Arthrobacter globiformis: one gene and its partner. The protein of the gene in region 1 binds, or shares a complex with, the protein of each later gene. Links are inferred from orthologs where the notes say so. Each region holds a gene or a part of one and is shown on either strand. Other genes may lie near its edges.

Region 1 (7,137 bases):
AGCGCGGCCATGTACTGCTGCGCATGGGAGTCGCCGAGCACCACGATCCGCTTGGTGACCTTGTCCGGCTTGCTGTTCTGCAGGCAGCCGTTGAGCAGCGGGTCGCTGGGGACGTTTTCGTCGGTGCACAGCCCGTCGATGTCCGCCCACTCGTTTTTCATGGCGGCCGGTGCCGGAATCACGGTGGCCTCCGGCGTAGGCTTGCCGGCGTTCTCCGGTGCCAGTGCGGCGGCGCCCGGAGTCAGCTCCCGCGGCTGCGCCGCTGCTGCCGCCTCCTCGGCACTCAGCTTGGTTTGCCACAGCGCGACCGGCCCGGCCAGCAGGGCGCCGCAGGCAACAATAACGACGGCGGTGCGCCAGGCCCGCAGTTGCGGCCAGTGCCATTCGCGCAGCGGCTTTTCCACGAAGCGGGTGGTCAGCACGGCCAAGACCACAGAACCAGCCACAATGGCGAGGCCCTGGACCAGGTTGGGCGCCGCGATGCCGGTGCTCGCCAATGCCAGCACCAGGACCGGCCAGTGCCACAGGTACAGGGCGTAGGAGTTGTCCCCCAGGGCCACCAGCGGCCTGGAGCACAGGATCCGGTCCACGCCGAACCGGCTCCCGCTTTGTCCGGCGGCGATGATGGCAGCCGCGGCCAGCGTGGGCCACAGCGCAATGAAGCCCGGGAAGGACCGGTCCACGGTGAGGAGCAGGCCGCAGGAGATCATGGCGGCGAGCCCGGCCCAGCCCAGAACCACGCGCAGCGCCTTCCCCGGTTTCAGGTAGGGCAGCGCCAGGGCCAGCAGTGATCCCAGCGCGAACTCCCACAGCCGGGTCCGGGTGTCGAAGTAGGCGTAGGCCTGGTTGCTGGCCGTCTGGTCGATGGAGAACACCAGCGAGGCGATGAAGATGCCGCTGAAGGCTACCATCAGGACGGTCCGGTAGCTGACTTCCCGGCGTCGCTGCAGCAGCCGCCACACCAGGGCGGAGCCGGCGAAGATGAGGGGCCAGAGAATGAACACCTGGCCCTGGATGGACAGCGACCAGAAGTGCTGGAGCGGGCTGGCTCCGGAGTGGTTCTGCGCATAGTAGTCCACCGCGCTGTTGGCCAGCAGCCAGTTCTGTCCGTAGAGGAGGGACGCCCACGCCTCATTGAGGACGTCGGGCCAGCGGCTCTGCGGCAGGACCAGCCAGGTTCCGGCCAGCACGCCCAGGATCACGACGACGGCGGCCGGGATCAGCCGCTTGAAGAGGTGCAGCCAGTGGCTCACGAGCCGCAGCGGCGTGCCCTTCTCCACCTTGCGGACGAAGGACAGGGTCAGCAGGAATGCGGAGATGAGGAGGAAGATGTCAACGCCGCCGGAAACCCGGCCAAGCCACACGTGGTAGGTGACGACCATGAGCACCGCGAGGGCTCGAAGGCCCTGGACCTCGGGCCGGTAGCCCGGCTTGGCCTTCAGGCGGGCAGCCCGCGGTTCATGGTTTTGTCCCCCTGCCGGCTCCTCGCGCGGCATGCTTCTCATCGGGTCAGTCGATCTCGCTTCTGGCACAGATAACCCCTCAAACGGCAGCACAAAGTACCCATGTTACCGATTTGTGACATTCGAGACGAATCAAACGCGCGGCGTGTGACCCGCGTCTCAGCAGGGCGGATACCTGTTTCATGGGCACTATAGAGTCGCCCCTAGGGGAAATTTAGCGGCGTGGGATTGGAGAGCCCGGTGATTGTGCAGATGCGCATTTGCGTTCCGGCCGAACTGACAACTCTCGTGGCTGACCTGTGCCAGCAGCAGGCCGGCACGGCCGAGGTTGCCCTGCATACCGGCGCCTCGATCCTTCCCAAAGGCGACGTGATTGTGGTGCACGTTGCCCGGGAATCGGTGGAGGAGCTGATAGAGAAGCTCCGGGCCCTTAAGATTGAGAGTCTCGGTTCGATTGCCCTTACAGCTCCGGACCTGGTTCTCTCCGACAGGGCCGACAAGGCTGAGGAAACGGCGCCCGGGGAAGGCGCCGACACGGTGATCTGGGACAAGGTATCCCGGCAGACCGGTGAAGAGTCCCGGCTCAGCTGGACTTTCCTGTCGTTCCTTGTGCTTGCCACCCTGCTCGCGGCCATCGGCATTGTCACCGACTCCACCATCGCCATCGTCGGTGCCATGGCCGTGGGGCCGGAGTTCGGGCCGCTAGCGGCGCTGGCTGTGGCTGTGGTGCGGGGAAACTGGAGCCTCGGCGGGCGCGCGGCGCTTGCCCTCGGTGTGGGCTTCCCTATCGCGATGCTCAGCACCGCGCTGATCACCTGGCTTGCGCTGCCCGCGGACCTCTTTCCGCGTAACGTGCTGGACCGCGCCCCGGGCGGCGGAGTTCATCTACCACCCGGGGCCGTTTTCGCTGATCGTGGCTGTCCTCGCCGGCGCTGCCGGGATGCTTTCCGTGATCAGCGGGCGCTCGGCCGCCCTGATCGGCGTCTTTATTTCAGTGACCACCGTGCCCGCGGCCGGCTTTGTTGCTGTGGCGCTGGTCCTAGGCGAGTTCAGCAAGGCGGCCGGCTCTGCCCTGCAGCTGCTGGTGAACCTCGGCGGCATCGCGGCCGCCGCCGTCGCGGTCCTGTACTTTTACCGGCTGGTCACCAAACGGCTTCCCGACGGCGTCGCGCTGCGGCTGCGCGGGCAGGCGCTTCGCGCCCGGAGGTAGAGGGCGCTAAACGCCGGACGCAGGAAGCGCAAAGGAGGCCCGGCCAGCAACAGCTGGACCGGGCCTCCTTGGAAAACCGCGAGAGCGGGCAGCAGCCTAGTGGCTGTGGCCTGCGTGCTCGTTTTCCTCGGCGGGCTTCTCGGTCACGAGGGTCTCGGTGGTGAGCACCAGCGCAGCGATGGAGGCTGCGTTGCGCAGGGCGGCGCGGGTGACCTTGACGGGGTCGATGACGCCGGCCGCGATCAGGTCCTCGTACTCGCCGGACTTGGCGTTGAAGCCGTGGTTGTTGTCCTGCTCGGCAACCCGGGCCGCAACAACGTAGCCGTCGTGGCCGGCGTTCTGGGCGATCCAGCGCAGCGGCTGGACCAGTGCACGGCGGACGATGCCAACGGCAGCAGCCGCGTCACCCTCGAGTGCCGTGACAGCCGGGTCCTCGTCGAGTGCCTTCAGTGCGTGGATCAGGGCGGAACCGCCACCGGCCACGATGCCTTCTTCGAGGGCGGCGCGGGTGGAGGACACTGCATCTTCGATGCGGTGCTTCTTTTCCTTCAGCTCAACCTCGGTGGCTGCGCCGACCTTGATCACGCCGATGCCGCCGGCCAGCTTGGCCAGGCGTTCCTGCAGCTTTTCCCGGTCCCAGTCGGAGTCGGTGCGGGTCAGCTCGGCGCGCAGCTGCGCAACGCGTGCTGCGACGTCCTCGGCGGAACCAGCGCCGTCAACGATGGTGGTGTTGTCCTTGGTCACAGTGATGCGGCGGGCGGTACCCAGCACCTCGAGGCCCACGGAGTCCAGGCTCAGGCCCAGTTCAGGGGACACTACCTGGGCGCCGGTCAGCGTGGCGATGTCCTGCAGCATGGCCTTGCGGCGGTCGCCGAAGCCCGGAGCCTTGACAGCAACCACGTTCAGGGTGCCGCGGATGCGGTTGACGATCAGCGTGGACAGGGCCTCGCCGTCGACGTCCTCGGCGATGATGAACAGCGGCTTGGAGCTCTGCAGCGCCTTCTCCAGCAGCGGCAGGAATTCCTGCACCGAGGAGATCTTGCCCTGGTTGATCAGGATGAGGGCGTCCTCGAGGACGGCTTCCTGGCGCTCCGTGTCGGTGATGAAGTACGGGGACAGGTAGCCCTTGTCGAACTGCATGCCTTCGGTGAGAACCAGTTCGGTCTGCGTGGTGGAGGATTCCTCGATGGTGATCACACCATCCTTGCCCACCTTGCCGAATGCCTCGGCGAGCAGCTCGCCCACCTCGTCGCTCTGGGCGGAGATGGCGGCAACGTTGGCCACCTGGGTGCCCTCGACGGGACGGGCGTTCTCCAGCAGTCGTGCTGCGACGGCCTCCACGGAGACCTCGATGCCGCGCTTGATCTGGCCCGGAGCGGCGCCGGCAGCAACGTTGCGCAGGCCTTCCTTGACCAGTGCCTGGGCGAGCACGGTAGCTGTGGTGGTGCCGTCACCGGCGACGTCGTTCGTCTTGGTGGCGACTTCCTTGGCCAGCTGGGCGCCAAGGTTCTCGTACGGGTCGTCCAGCTCGATTTCCCGGGCGATGGTTACGCCGTCGTTCGTGATGGTGGGGGCGCCCCACTTCTTGTCCAGCACGACGTTGCGGCCGCGGGGACCAAGCGTCACCTTAACCGTGTTGGCGAGCTTGTCGATGCCGGCTTCAAGCGACCGGCGGGCAGCGTCGTTAAACGCAAGCTGCTTTGCCATGGTTTGTCCTTTCAAGACAGAACCCCGTGCAGCCGCCCGGTCAGACAGAAATCAGACGCGGACGGCGGCACGGGGATCCAAAGAGTTACTTAACGACGATCGCCAGAACGTCGCGGGCGGAGAGCACGAGGTACTCGGTGCCGCCGGTCTTGACTTCGGTTCCGCCGTACTTGGAGTAGATGACAACGTCGCCAACGGCTACGTCGACCGGTACGCGGTTGCCGTCCTCGAAGCGGCCGGGGCCTACTGCAACAACTTCGCCTTCCTGCGGCTTCTCCTGGGCGGAGTCCGGGATGACCAGGCCGGAAGCCGTGGTCTGCTCGGCTTCGAGCGGGCGGACAACAATACGATCCTCAAGAGGCTTAATAGAGACCGACACTCGGACCTCTCCTTTTCGTCAAAATTCATGGACATTAAAACTGTTGCGCCATGGCGGCAGACCGTCGTCGCGGTGCCGGCAGCAGCCAGGCTGGCAGCTCTTCGTGTGTTAGCACCCTCCTAGGGAGAGTGCTAATGATGACTCTATGTAAGGGGTTAGCACTCGGTCAAGGCGAGTGCCAGAAATTCATCCGCCGTAACCCGCGGGACCCCCTTCGGTCAGCGCCCGGCGAGGTCGTCGAACCCCACGTCCTCGCCGCCGTCAGCGTCGTCGTCCCCCGTTTTCCGCTGTGCGCGGACAAGCACGGCGGCGGCCGCTGCAGCGGTCACGACCGACACGATGAGCACCACGATGCCGCCGACACGCGCGCCCAGGTACAGGTCCCGGATCTGCCGGGCTTCCTCGGTGGCGTCGCTGATGTTCTTGCCGCCCACGGAGTAGACGGTGGCATTGAAGGAGTCCAACAGGAAGATGATCACCAGCAGGACAAGACAAACGACGGCGACCACGGCTCCGGCGATCAGCGCAGGGCGTGCATACCGGGCCAGGCGGCTGTGCTGCGCCGGACCGGGGTTGGTGCTTTCGGGCTGATCGGGGGTGGGCGTTTCGCTGGATTCCATTCAGACCACCCTAGCGGGAAGAGCTTGGGGCGGCCGCTCCACTAGGCTTGATCCCATGTCTGAAGCACCGCAGGACCAGATCGCCCCGCTCCTCACGGAAGAAGGATGGGAGCTGCTGGCCTCGCTCGGACCCTACCGGGAGGACCGCTCCTTCGCCCTCAACTCGAGCCTCCGCAAGGCCGGCCACTCCCCCGAACTCGTGTCCGCGGTCCTGACGCAGTCACGGCTCCGGACCAGGGCGGAGGCCAAGTTCGGCGAGTTCGCCCGGCAGATGCTGTTCACCCAGGCCGGCCTGGAGCAGGCCACCCGGCTCAACGTCGCAGCCCGGCACGCCCAGCGCTTTGCCCAGGCGGGCATCCGCCACGTAGCCGATCTGGGCTGCGGCCTCGGTGCGGACGCCATGGCCCTGGCGTCCCTGGACATCGCTGTGACCGCTGTGGAGGTCGATGAGACCACCGCCGCCTGCGCCACGATCAACCTCATTCCCTTTCCGCACGCCACTGTGGTCCATTCGGACGCGACATCAGTGGCGCTGGAGGACGGGGCGGGCGTCTGGCTGGACCCTGCCCGGCGCACCACCACCACGTCCGGCACCAAGCGGATCTGGGACCCCGAGGCTTTCTCTCCGCCACTGTCCTTCGTGGAGTCGCTGGCGGCCGCGGGGCGCGCCGTCGGCGTCAAAATGGGACCCGGCATGCCGCACGAGTCGGTGCCCGGCGGCTGCGAAGCGCAGTGGGTCTCGGTGGGCGGCGACGTCACGGAAGTCACGCTGTGGTTCAACGCCGTGGCCCGCCCCGGAATCCGGCGGGCCGCCCTGGTCATCGGCGCCGAGGGTGCCGCGGAGCTCACCAGCAGGGAGGATTTCGACGCCGGACCAGTGGCCCCCGTGGGGCCGGTGGAGGGTTTCCTGTACGAGCCGGACGGTGCCGTCATCCGTGCCGGGCTCGTGGCCGACCTGGCCCTCGACCTGGGCGGCCACCTCGTGGACGAGCACATCGCCTACATCTGCGCCCCGGAACTGGTGGACACTCCGTATGCCCGGGCCTACCGGGTCCTGGAGGTCATGCCGTACAACGTCAGGGCGCTCAAGGCCTGGGTCCGGGAGAACGGCGTCGGCGTGCTGGACATCAAGAAGCGCGGCACGTCCGTGACGCCGGAGGAGTTGCGCAAGCAGCTGCTCCCTGCGGGTAAGGCCAGCGGCAAAACCGGCGGTAAGGCCAGCGGCAAAACCGGCGGCAAGGCCGCAGGTAAAAAGACAGCCACCCTGGTCCTCACCCGGATCGGGGAAGAGAGAGTGGCTGTCTCCGTGGAGCCCGTTTAATCACTGGGCGCGTCAGTTACTGGGCGCGGACGAACGCCTCGGCATCCCGGACCTGCTCCTCGGTGGGGCGGATTCCCGTGTACAGCACAAACTGCTCCAGCGCCTGGATGGTAGCCACCTCGGCGCCGGTGATGACCTGCTTGCCGGCCTCCCTCGCCGCCTTGATGAGCGGCGTTTCCGCCGGCAGGGCCACGACATCGAAGACCACCTTGGCTGCCTCTATCGTTTCGGCGGGGAAGGACAGCGCGTCGGCCTCCGGTCCCCCGGCCATTCCCACAGGCGTGACGTTGATGACCATGTCCGCGGTGGCATCCGGGCCGGCGCCCAGGTCCGCCCGCCAGGCAAAGCCGTAGAGGTCGGCGAGCGCACGGCCGGCTGCCTCATTGCGGGCGATGATGGTCACGTCCTTGAACCCCGCGTCGCGCAAGGCTGCGGCC
Region 2 (7,124 bases), 740 kb from region 1 along the record:
GCCCGGCCGGTTGCCCGAGCCCGAAGCCATCTTCGACGCCGCCATCGCCCTGATGCAGGACACGGGCGTTCCGGCGCATCTCCCGCTGGCCGGCCGCACCGTGACCATCAGCGCCGGCGGCACCCGGGAGCCCCTGGACCCCGTCCGGTTCCTGGGCAACCGCTCCTCCGGCAAACAGGGCGTGGCGCTGGCCGCCGCCGCCCGCGACGCCGGAGCCACCGTGCGGCTCGTAGCCGCCCACATGGAAGTGCCCGCCCCGGCGGGCGTCGAACTCATCGCCGTCGAAACGGCCCTGCAGCTCCGCGAAGTCATGCTGGCAGCGGCAGCCGATTCCGACGTCGTCATCATGGCGGCGGCGGTGGCCGACTTCCGGCCGGCGGAGGTCTCCGGAAGCAAGATCAAGAAGCGGGACGACACCGCCGACCCCGTGATCACGCTGGTCCGCAACCCCGACATCCTGCACGAGCTCGTCGCGGTCCGTGACACCGCCGGCAGCAGCCAGCTCGTGGTGGGCTTTGCCGCCGAGACGGGTGATGAGCAGGGTGATGTGCTGTCCTACGCGGAGGCCAAGCTGAAGCGCAAGGGCTGCGACCTGCTGGTGGTGAACCACGTGGGCGCTGACAAGGTGTTCGGCCAGGACCACAACTCCGTGGTGATCCTCTCGCGGGCCGGTTCCGAGCCCCAGGCGGCCTCCGGCTCCAAGCAGGACGTCGCCGCCATCGTCATTGACCGCATCGGCTCCGAACTAAGCCGGGTCTTTCCGCGAACCTGACCGGCGTAAGCAACGTCTCCTTAGCATGGGGACACACGCTGCCGCCCCTCCGTTTGCCAACCAGTAAGGTAGTTGAGTGACTTTACCGCTGCACATTCCAGAATCCCACGGGTCCACGCCCGCCGCGCTTCGGCTCTTCACCTCGGAGTCGGTCACTGAAGGGCACCCGGACAAGATCTGTGACCAGATCAGTGATGCGATCCTGGACGCCCTGCTGGACAAGGATCCCGAGTCCCGCGTCGCCGTCGAAACCATGGCCACCACCGGCCTGGTCCATGTCGCCGGCGAAGTGACCACCGACGCTTATGTCGAAATCCCGCAGATCGTCCGCGAGACCATCCTGGGCATCGGCTACGACTCCTCCGCCAACGGCTTCGACGGCGCCCGCTGCGGCGTTTCCGTGTCCATCGGCCAGCAGTCCAACGACATCGCCGGCGGTGTCTTCAATTCCCTGGAAGCCCGCGAGGGCCGCCAGGAGGACGACTACGACCTCCAGGGCGCCGGCGACCAGGGCCTGATGTTCGGCTACGCCAGCGACGAGACCCCCTCCTACATGCCCACGCCGATCTGGATCGCGCACCGCCTCTCGGAGCGCCTCACCGAGGTCCGCAAGAACGGCGAACTCTCCTACCTCCGCCCGGACGGCAAGACCCAGGCCACCATCGGCTACGACGGCGACCGGCCGGTTTCGGTGGAAACCATCGTGATCTCCAGCCAGCACGCCGACGGCTTCAGCCTTGACCAGCTGCGGGCCGACCTCGCGACGCACGTCATTGACCCCGTCCTCGCCCTCGCGGACCTGGACATTTCCCGCACGGTCAACATCCTGAACCCGGCCGGCGCCTTCGTGATCGGCGGCCCCGTCGGCGATGCAGGCCTCACCGGCCGCAAGATCATCGTGGACACCTACGGCGGCATGGCCCGCCACGGCGGCGGTGCCTTCTCCGGCAAGGACCCGTCCAAGGTGGACCGCTCCGCAGCGTACGCCATGCGCTGGGTTGCCAAGAACGTGGTGGCAGCGGGACTCGCCAAGCGCGCCGAAATCCAGATCGCCTACGCGATCGGCCAGGCCCGCCCGGTGGGAACCTACGTCGAGACGTTCGGGACCGAGACCGTGGACCCGGCCAAGATCAGCGCCGCGATTGCGGAGATTTTCGACCTGCGCCCCCGGGCCATCATCGACGCCCTGGACCTGAAGCGGCCCATCTATGCCAAGACGGCCGCCCACGGCCACTTCGGCCGCGATGATCCGGACTTCACCTGGGAGCGCCTGGACCGCGTGGATGACCTGAAGGCCTACTTCAACGCCTGAGCCGTCTGTCCACGGCCGTCAGCACCGGGATGTCAGACCCGTGTGCTTGGCTGATGAGTAAGCCAGGACGGAGGTAAGGCGCCATGTCTTTGAACAGCATGTCTTCGAACAGCAGGTCTTCGAACAGCAGGTCTTCGAACCGCATGTCTGCGCACCCAACGTCTGCGCACCCAACCTCTGCGCACCCCGCGCCGGAGCCACAGCAGCTGTCATTGCTGCAGGGGTTTCCGGCCACGGCCAGGCCGGCCAGCGGCCCGCCGCTGGCGGCCGACCGTCCGGTGGCGCGCGTGCTCATCGAGTCGTCGCTGCCGCACCTGGACCGGCCCTTCGACTACAGCGTTCCGGCCGAACTGGATGAGGACGCCCAGCCGGGCGTCCGTGTCCGCGTGAAGTTCAGCGGCCAGGAACTCGGCGGCTACATCCTGGACCGGGTTGAGGAGTCCGACGCCGGCCAGCCCCTCGTCCCGCTGCACAAGGTCGTCTCGCCGGTCGCCGTCCTGACCACGGCCCTGCAGGAACTCGCCGGGCGCGTGGCCGCACGCTACGCGGGCACCGTCAGCGACGTCCTCCGCGTGGCTATCCCGCCGCGGGTGGTCAAGGTGGAGAAGGAGCTTGCCGACGCTGAGCCGGCCGGGCCTCCCGCGGCGGATCATGACTTGTCCGGCTCCGGTTGGACCGCCTACCGCAACGGCGCCGCCTTCCTCCGCCATCTTGCGTCCGGAGGCTCACCCAGGGCTGCCCTCAGTTCGCTGCAGGGGTTTGGCCCGGACGGCTGGCCGCGGCTCATCGCGGACGCTGTGGCGGCGGTCCGGGCATCCGGACGCGGCGCCGTCGTCGTCGTTCCCGACTACCGCGATCTGGACCGCGTCCAGGCTGCCCTCGAGGACATCCTTCCCGCCGATGACGTTGCCCGGCTGACGGCCGACGACGGCCAGTCACCCAGGTACCGCAACTACCTCAGAATCCTCAAAGGTTCCGCGGGCGTCGCCGTGGGCACACGCTCGGCGGCCTACGCCCCGGTACAGAACCTGGGACTCGTGGTGTGCTGGGACGACGGCGACGACCTCCACACCGAACAGCGTTCCCCGTACGCCCACACCCGCGAGGTGCTGCTGCTCCGTGCCGAGCAGGAGGGGGCTGCGTGCCTGCTGGCAGGTCACGCGCGCAGCACGGAGGTGCAGCGGCTGGTGGACGCCGGCTGGGCGATGCCTGTGGAAGCCGAACGCACGGTGCTGCGCCGCACGGTGCCCCGGGTCCTCAACACCGCCGACAGCTTTGAGCAGGAGCGCGACCCGCTCGCCCGGCTGGCAAGGCTGCCAGGTGCAGCGTGGCGCACCGCCAAGGAAGCACTGGAACGCGGCCCGGTCCTGGTGCAGGTTGCCCGTGCCGGGTATGCGCCGTCGCTGGCGTGCGAAACCTGCCGGGAACCGGCGCGCTGCCCATCCTGCCAGGGACCGCTCGCCATTGCGGGCAGCGCCGCCGTCCCCCAATGCCGGTGGTGTTCGACGCCGGCACCGGAGTGGCGCTGCGGGCACTGTAACGGCACCCGGCTGCGCCGTGGTGCGGCCGGCGTGCTCCGCACGGCTGAGGAGCTGGGCCGGGCGTTTCCAGGCAAGGCCGTGGTCACGTCCTCCGGCCAGAACGTCAAGGCCACGGTGCCGGATGCCTGTGCGCTGGTGGTGGCCACGGTGGGCGCCGAGCCTGTGGCTCCGGGCGGGTACGCTGCGGCGCTGCTGCTCGACGGTGACTCGCTGCTGCGCCGGGAGAACCTGCGCGCGGGCGAGGACGCCGTACGCCGCTGGTTCAACGCCGCTGCCCTCGTCCGGCCTTTCACTGAGGGCGGGATCGTCGTCATCACCGCGGACGACACTGCCGCCGTCGGCGCGCTGCTTCGGTGGGACCCGGCCGGTTATGCCCAGCGTGAGCTGGGGCTGCGCGCTGAGCTGCAGCTTCCCCCGGCGGTGAGGGTAGCCGCCGTCACCGGCGGCAGCACCGCCGTCGGGCATTTCACCGCCTCGGCCACAAAGCTTCTCGCCGCCGAGGGCGTGGAGCTGCGCGTTGCGGGCCCGGCACCGCTGCTGCAGACGGCAAGGACGGAAAACGAGGATGTGCGCACGCTGCTGTTCATTCCGTACGCGCAGGCCGCTACCGTCACGAGGGTGCTGCGGGCCGCGAAGGCCGCAGGCGCGGCGAAGCGCACGGAGGACCCGGTGCAGCTGCGGCTCGACGGGGTCGACGTGCTCTGACGCCAATGCGTTGACCCCGGCTGTCAGGTTACCTGCGGCGGAGCGCCATTACCTCTGCCGCAACGTCCACCAGCTGGCGGGCGGATTCGTCCCAGCTGAACTGCCGTGCGCGCGCCGCCGACCGCCGGGAGACGTCCTGCCAGTGCTGCCCGTCGGCGAGGCGGCGCACGGCGGCGGCGAACTCCGGCGCCGACCCCGGATCTACGTAGGTGGCGGCATCCGCACCCACCTCGCGGAAGATCGGGATGTCGCTGGCGATGACCGGGGTGCCCAGTGCCATGGCCTCCACCAGGGGCAGGCCGTAGCCCTCGGCCCTGGACAGGGTGACCAGCGCGGTGGTGCGGTTCAGCAGGGCCGTGTATTCGTCGTCGGTGACGCCGTTATGGAACACAACGTTCGCGCCGGCGGGGATCTGCGCTTCCAGCTCGGCGCGGCGGTGCGGGGTGATCCGGCTGAGCAGGTGCAGCGTGTAGCCAGGCAGTCCGGCCATCCCGGCGAGCATCGTTTCGACGTTCTTGTAGGGCATGAACGAGCCCATGTACAGCAGTGTCTTCTCCGGCGCTACGGCCGGGTCGCGGGGCTGCTGGGCCGGCTGCGGAGCGTTGCTGACGATCCGCACCGGGCGGCTCGTCAGGCGGTACTTGGACATCAGGGCCTCGGTGGTCCTGCTGATGGTGGCGACGACGTCGGCACGGTTAAGCAGGAGCCGCTGGGGCCAGAACGCCTTGTGGTACAGGCGCCACAGGATCCGCACCGGGGCCGGCAGGAAGCCCGGCGGTGCCGGGTGTTCGTAGTAGATGAGGTCGTGCAGGGTCAGCACCAGGCCGTACTTGCGCCCCCACGTGCCCATGGTCTGCATGGGGCACACCACCACATCCGCCCCGAGCTGATTGACTTTCCGCGCCACGAAGAGCTCGGCGGGGGAGAGCGGGCTGCTGATGAGCGTGTACGGAACATCGGGAAGCAGGGCCAGTTGCCGGAGGTCGCTGATGAGCATGGACACATCGGCGATCTTTGAGACGGCGGCGATGAGGCTGGAGCCGTAGCGGCTGATCCCGTCGTGGTGGTCCGTCCGGGTGAAACGGGCGTCGATGACTATCTTCACGCGGGGTGGTCCTTAAGGAAGCTGCGGATGAATCCTGCGGCAGGTTCGGGCGTTTCGTAGTGGATCAAATGGCCGACGCCTGGGATGACATCGAGCGTTGCGTCGGGGAGCAGCCCGGCAAGCCGGTGCTGGTCCCGCAGCAGGGCGATTTCGTCCTTTTCGCCGGCGACCAGCAGCACGGGCAGGGTGAGCCGGGGCGCGACCTCGGCCACGTTGCTGCTGACGGACGCGGTGAAGGATTCCAGCAGGCTTTCCCGGTTCGCGAACGCACTGAAGTACGCGTGGTGCTGCCCGTGGATGAACTGCAGCAGGTCCTTGTCCTTCGTCTTCGCCATAGCCATGCTCATCACCCGCACGATGAGCGGGCTGCGAAGCAGGGCCAGGCCAAGGGGGCGGGGGAGGCGCGCGGAGAGGCGGTAGTACAGCACGGCCAGCCGGGTCATGAGGCCCTTGGGGCCTTCGAGCGCGGGCGCTGCGATGGGGTTGACCAGTATGAGCGGGCGGACGGCGTCGGGATGGGCGGCAACAAAGTGGGCGGCCACGATGGAGCCGAACGAGTGGCCCAGCAGGACGGTGTCCGGCCCGAGTCCCAGGGCGGCCATGAAGTCGCTGATGAAGCGGCCGTAGCGTTCCACGCTGTGGGCGGCGTCGGTGAACGGGCCGGAGCTGCCAAAACCGGGAAGGTCCGGCATGATCAGGCGCATCTCCGGCAGCTGGTCGGCCACCCGCAGCAGCCCGTGGTGGTCGCCGCGGAAGCCGTGGATGACCAGGACGGTCCGCGTTTCAGCCGTGGTCTTTTCCGGTTCGTAGACCCAGTAGGCAACGTTACTGCCGGCCAGCTGCGTTGTGGATGCACGGGTGCGGGCGGCGAGTCCGCTGCTGACGAAGGACGGTGCTGTAGCGGGCTCGGAGTCGGCTGTTCTCATCTGCTGGGGGAGTCCTAGTTGACGTTGTCGGGGTGGGAGCCTGTGCGGTGGCCGCGGTCCAGGGCATCGATGTCAGCCATGTCCAGGGCAGAGAGCTCGAAGCCGAAGACGTCGAGGTTCTCGCGGATCCTGGCGGCAGAGCTTGCCTTGGGAATGGTGACGTGGCCCAGCTGCAGCTGCCAGCGCAGGATGACCTGCGCGGCGCTCACCTTGTGCTCGGCCGCGAGGGCGCCGATGACGGGATCCTCCAGCACCTGGCCGCGGCCCAGGGGGCTCCACGCCTCGGTGAGGATTCCCAGCCCGCGGTGCTTTTCCCGGAGCTCGGCCTGCTGCAGCCACGGATGCAGTTCGATCTGGTTGACGGCCGGCACCACCTCGGCTGTCTCCAGCAGCTGGTCCAGGTGCTGCGGCTGGAAGTTGGACACGCCGATGGCCCTCACCTTGCCCTCGCGGTACAGCGTCTCCAGGGCGCGGTACGTCTCCTGGAACAGTCCCCGCTTCGCGCACGGCCAGTGGATCAAGTACATGTCCACGTATTCCAGGCCGAGGTTGATCATGGACTTGTCGAAGGCCCGCAGTGTCGCGTCGTAGCCGTGGTCGTCGTTCCAGACCTTGGTGGTGATGAACAGATCCTCGCGGGAAGTACTGTGGGCCGCCTCGCCTGAACCGCCGGCGGCGGCTTCCGTGGCGAACAGGTCTACCAGGCCGCGCGCCACTCCGGATTCGTTCCCGTACATGGCGGCCGTATCAAAATGCCGGTACC

What was found.
Region 2: the proteins of groL (region 1) and metK are in contact, whole or in part, in a cryo-EM structure (PDB 8P4O), measured with the Escherichia coli proteins. The link is inferred for Arthrobacter globiformis from one-to-one orthologs.

What each region holds. Positions count from the first base shown.
Region 1 is NZ_JAUSYZ010000001.1:4,061,154-4,068,290, forward strand. Bases 2,076-5,054 are described here. They hold groL (chaperonin GroEL), read right to left. Parts: upstream 4,381-5,054; coding sequence 2,770-4,380; downstream 2,076-2,769. Other genes in these bases: QF036_RS18500 (DUF389 domain-containing protein), read left to right, coding at 2,377-2,673; groES (co-chaperone GroES), read right to left, coding at 4,466-4,759; QF036_RS18515 (hypothetical protein), read right to left, coding at 4,978-5,054. In the rest of the region: QF036_RS18490 (acyltransferase family protein), read right to left, coding at 1-1,496; more of QF036_RS18515, read right to left, coding at 5,055-5,379; QF036_RS18520 (class I SAM-dependent methyltransferase), read left to right, coding at 5,435-6,700; QF036_RS18525 (shikimate 5-dehydrogenase), read right to left, coding at 6,717-7,137.
Region 2 is NZ_JAUSYZ010000001.1:3,318,802-3,325,925, reverse strand. Bases 1-2,966 are described here. They hold metK (methionine adenosyltransferase), read left to right. Parts: upstream 1-848; coding sequence 849-2,084; downstream 2,085-2,966. Other genes in these bases: QF036_RS15030 (primosomal protein N'), read left to right, coding at 2,228-2,966; QF036_RS15035 (hypothetical protein), read right to left, coding at 2,074-2,229; coaBC (bifunctional phosphopantothenoylcysteine decarboxylase/phosphopantothenate--cysteine ligase CoaBC), read left to right, coding at 1-772. Also shown: more of QF036_RS15030, read left to right, coding at 2,967-4,330; QF036_RS15025 (glycosyltransferase family 4 protein), read right to left, coding at 4,359-5,435; QF036_RS15020 (alpha/beta fold hydrolase), read right to left, coding at 5,432-6,361; QF036_RS15015 (aldo/keto reductase), read right to left, coding at 6,376-7,124. UniProt on the Escherichia coli protein: Catalyzes the formation of S-adenosylmethionine (AdoMet) from methionine and ATP.